DNA from 2 places in the Paenibacillus sp. TY11 genome. Region 2 is predicted to be linked to the other one. Evidence: riboswitches for the same ligand, from Rfam matches in the RefSeq annotation. Region 2 holds a riboswitch; the other holds the start of a gene.
The links. Region 2 has a riboswitch for cyclic di-GMP ahead of AC6EJC_RS04850 (glycosyl hydrolase). Riboswitches for the same ligand answer to the same signal wherever they lie in the genome.

Region 1: linked by a shared signal. The riboswitch ahead of AC6EJC_RS20845 (transglutaminase-like domain-containing protein) and the one ahead of AC6EJC_RS04850 (glycosyl hydrolase) in region 2 are both predicted to bind cyclic di-GMP.

The regions. Positions count from the first base shown of each region.
Region 1 is NZ_JCBAIQ010000021.1:34,606-37,012, reverse strand. Features, by position in the region: gene AC6EJC_RS20850 (AraC family transcriptional regulator) at 1-635, shown strand, start outside; cyclic di-GMP riboswitch class I at 743-822, shown strand; cyclic di-GMP riboswitch class I at 863-943, shown strand; gene AC6EJC_RS20845 (transglutaminase-like domain-containing protein) at 957-1,766, shown strand; gene AC6EJC_RS20840 (collagen binding domain-containing protein) at 2,119-2,407, shown strand, end outside.
Region 2 is NZ_JCBAIQ010000003.1:130,252-132,658, reverse strand. Features, by position in the region: gene AC6EJC_RS04855 (sugar phosphate nucleotidyltransferase) at 1-964, shown strand, start outside; cyclic di-GMP riboswitch class I at 1,120-1,200, shown strand; gene AC6EJC_RS04850 (glycosyl hydrolase) at 1,214-2,407, shown strand, end outside.

The DNA.
Region 1 (2,407 bases), on a different contig from region 2:
TGCTTTTTATTAATTGCGAAGAATATGTACAGTACAGAACTGCCTGTCACGAGCCATGGGAGTTCATTAGTGTAAATCTGTACGGCAATCTGATTGATAATTACTACGAACAATTTATCAAGCACAACAAGCCTGTAACCTCAATAGAGGATTCAAGTGTTGTATTGGACAAGCTGAATACCTTATTACATGTACAGTCTGACAGAAGCATATCCGCTGAGCTGCTCACATCCAAGCTTATCGTTGATTTACTGACGGTTATTTTACAGCATCCCTACACTTATTCTAACGCGAATATAGATGGGACCGCGGAGGTACGCAAGGTACAGCAATATCTGGATCAGTCCTATTGTGAACGGATCACGTTGGACTCGCTGGCTGAAATGTTCGAATTAAACAAGTTCAATCTGGCTAAAAACTTTAAAAAACAGATTGGCTTTTCTCCTATTGAATATCTCATTAATGTTCGTATCACTGCTGCTCAAGGCTGGCTCAAAACCAGTGATGTGTCAATTGTAGATATCGCACAATATGTGGGCATTCCCAACACAAGCCATTTTATAAACCTGTTCAAAGAGCATATCGGAGAAACGCCTCATTCTTTCCGCAAAAAATGGCGAAACTGTATAAAATGAGGCCTATGTAATATCTTCGACTTATCTTTGTCGATAAATAGGGAAATTTGAGATTTAAACTTGCCTAATATAGCATCTAACTGATAGAATGAAACATATAAGCTATTCAGGATAAATGGCAAACTTGTCGAAAGGCAAGGACGCAAAGCTATAGGGCCTTCTATTAAGATGGCAGCCAGCTACCGGTTGAAGTGGCTTTTTGTCGTGCCTTTTTACCTAAAAACTTTATACGATAACGGCAAACCTGTCGAAAGGCAGGGACGCAAAGCTATAGGGCCTTCTATTAAGATGGCAGCCTGGCCACCGAAAGGAAGTTTTTCCATGAGGAAAACGGTATTTTCAGCATTCCTCCTGTTTTCTATGCTGTCCACAACATCCTTACAATCGACAACTTACGCTGCCGATAGTGCTGTATGGCTGGATCAAAACAATGTCAACCATGGTACGGTCAGTGTGCGTTACTCTGTTAAACCTAACGTTAAAACCAAGATTTTGGTTGCCAAAGATGCGCAAAAATACTCTTATAACCTGACACCCGGAAAATCCGAGGAAGTGTTCCCTCTTCAAATGGGTAATGGTCATTACAACATTAGTATCTTGGAACAGCTTAGTGGCAACCAATATAAAGTGATAGGACAAGATACTATAGAGTTAAAGCTGAATGATAGCAATGCGGTATATCTTAATTCCGTTCAAAACATTGACTGGAGCGACACCAATCAGGCGATTCAAAAAGCCCACGAACTAACTCAAGGCGCAACAACAGATCGGGAGAAACTTCAAAGAATCTATGACTACGTCATTAAAAATATTAAGTACGACTCTAATCAAGCCTTCGCCTTAACGACTGACTATCTGCCGCAAATTGATCGTACCTTACACTCGCAAAAAGATATCTGCTACGGTTACGCTTCACTGGTGGCTGCTATGTTACGAAGTGTAAATGTGCCCACCAAGCTGGTTATGGGTAAATCATCCTACGTAGACACCTACCATGCCTGGAATGAAGTCTATATCGACAATCAGTGGGTGATCATAGATACTACAGTAGATGCAGCACTGAATAATGGAAAACAAAAATTTGAAATGATCAAAGAACCCTCCAAATACTTTAAAACAAAGCAATATTAATATCAATATTTTTATTAATATTATTTAAAAAATAAAGAATTGATATCATACTTCTTGTAAAGCCTTGATCACATGATCAAGGCTCTTTTTCTATCCCTGTTGAGAAATTGTTGAGATGTAGCATGTATTCTAATCCATAAAGACATTGAAATCTAACCTATTGATATCCTAATTCCAAAGACAAATAAGGAGGAGATATTGCAGTCCGAAAATGTGAATTATCATAATTATGATAGGCTTTATACAGCTAATTCAGCGTCTATAAATGATGAATATATAAATACATCCGATCTAAGGAATAACCATTAGCCGCTGAATAAAAGTACTTTAAGACAGGAGATTTGTTTACCTTATGAGAAAAAAATGGAATGCAACAATCGTTGCGTTGTTACTCCTTTTACAATGTTTTTTCAGTACAACACAAGCTTATGCACAAAATCCCGAATCCGTTTCGCCAGTGATTACAGGAACTGACTCGGTTCAGAGTGTGACTAACGATGTATATGAACAGCCCTCAGAACCGATTAGCGTCCCACCTACAGCTATTCAGACAGCTGCCGTCTCAACTTCCGAAACGAGAACGGCTCAGGAAAATATTTTAACAAAACTAACCCTAACAGATTCCACTGGGAGTGTCATTG
Region 2 (2,407 bases):
TGAAGGTAAGCTTGCATTAATCGGGGTCGTCCCTTCCTATCCTTCTGAGAAATATGGTTACATTATTCCAAAAAACGATGCCACCCAAGGTAGCACAGGCTACCGCGAAGTGAGCCATTTTCAAGAGAAACCCGACCGGGAGCAGGCGGAGCGTCTAATGGAACGCAATGCTCTATGGAACTGCGGGGTTTTTGCATTCAAATTAAGCTATTTGCTTGATATCTTGGCATCCAAGGGCTTGCCGCTGAATTATGAAGAAATGCAAAAGCAATACGCATCTCTGGAAAAAATCAGTTTTGACTACGAAGTAGTCGAGAAGGAGAAGGACATCGTAGTTCTTCCGTATGATGGCTTTTGGAAGGATTTGGGCACCTGGAATACGCTCACAGAAGAAATGTCTCATCAGCAAGTGGGCAGAGGTGTAGTAACGGAGGATTGTGTCAATACGAGTCTTATTAACGAGTTGGACATTCCCGTGGCGATCATCGGAACGAATGATCTGATTGTAGCTGCTAGCCCGGATGGCATCCTTGTGACCAATAAGGCAGAAAGTCCTCGCATCAAGGAAGTGCTCAAGGCTCATGATCAGCGTCCAATGTATGAAGAACGTCGTTGGGGGCAGTATCGGGTTGTGGACTATGTAAAGTATGACGAGGGCAACGAGGTACTGACCAAACGAATCCGCGTACGGAAAGGCAAAAATATCAGCTACCAGCTTCATTTCAAACGGAGTGAAATCTGGACCATTATTAGCGGTGAAGCGGAAATTATTTTGAATGAGAAGCTGCACAAAGTGAAGGCTGGTGATGTTGTCCGCATCCCTGAAGGGACGAAGCATAGCATTTTGGCTGTGACCGATGTGGATTTGATTGAGGTGCAGACTGGCTCTGAGTTGGTTGAAGAAGATATTGTCCGCTTTTGTATGGATTGGAATGAAATTTCCCGTCACCAATTTATCTCCTAATTATTTTCGTAAAAATGAAAAAAAGACGAATTGATGAAAATTCATAGTCCAAACTGTCGAAATTGGGCGAAAATCTGTAAATTCATGAACAAGACCTATTAAATTTTGGTAAAAGAAAGTCGATACTTAGGGTAAGAAGGAATCCAAACTCCTTCCAACGATAAAGGCAGCCCTGTCGAAAGGCAGGTACGCAAAGCTAAAGGGCCTTCCGTAAGGATGGCAGCCTGGCTACCGAAAGGAAGAGCGAAAGTGAGATTCAATTTTATTCCTCTGTATCGACTGATACGTCATGTACTCCCCGTTGTTATGCTTTTTTCTTTGTTGCCCGTCGGTTTTGGTGATTCTCTGTCCGTGGCGAATGCTGCTACATTACAACCTGTTAATTCGGACGCCTCTACTCAGGCCCGTGAACTATACAATTATTTGCTCAACATCTCTGGGAAAAAAATAGTCACTGGTCAGCATGATTATTTGGAAAGTCCGGATGAATTAAGTAACAAGGTCCAAAAAATCAGTCAGGCGTATGTGGGTGTGCACGGCTATGAGATGGGAGCCATCTCCGGTCAAACTGCCGCTACGGAAGCAGCACAACGTAAAAATGTCGTCGATAGCGCTATCCGTTGGAGCAGATCCGGTGGCATTGTGACGATGACTTTTCATGAAGCGCTGCCGGGTAGGCCACTGACTTGGGCCAATGTGCAAGCAAAAGTGAGTCAGACGGAGTTCAATAAATACGTGACGCCAGGCACTACGCAGTATAACCTCCTCATTGCCGATCTGGATGAGGTCGCTGTATCGTTAAAGCAGCTTCATGATGCTGGGGTTCCGGTTTTATGGAGACCTTACCACGAAATGAATGGCGACTGGTTCTGGTGGGGAAACAAAAACAATTTCAATCAGCTATGGAATATCATGTACGACCGTTTTACAAACACACATCAATTGAACAATCTGCTGTGGGTATGGAGTCCGAATGCTCCCAATTCCTACACTTTCCCGTATACCCCGAAATACCCGGGGAATGACAAAGTGGACATCTTGGCAGTAGACATTTACAACAATGATTTTAAGCAAAGTCATTACGAAGGTCTGCTCGGATTGGCAGGGAATAAGCCGATTGCCATTGGGGAGCACGGTGAGATGCCTAGTTCTGAGGTGTTGCAGGCTCAGCCTAAATGGGTATATTCCATGACTTGGGGCAAGATGCTGACCGAGAATAACACAACAAATCAAATTCAGGATTATATGAATGATTCGAAGAGTTTGACGCGGGATGATGTGAAGAATGGGTTGGCAGCAATTCAACAACCTGTGACAGAGTCACCGACTGTACCGGACGCGGGACAAAATGATCCGATCCCAGCGCCAGAAGTGAACCTGCCCCCAGCTCCGACTCCTCCTTCCGTTCCTGATGTGGTATACACGAACGGGCTGCGTGGCGAA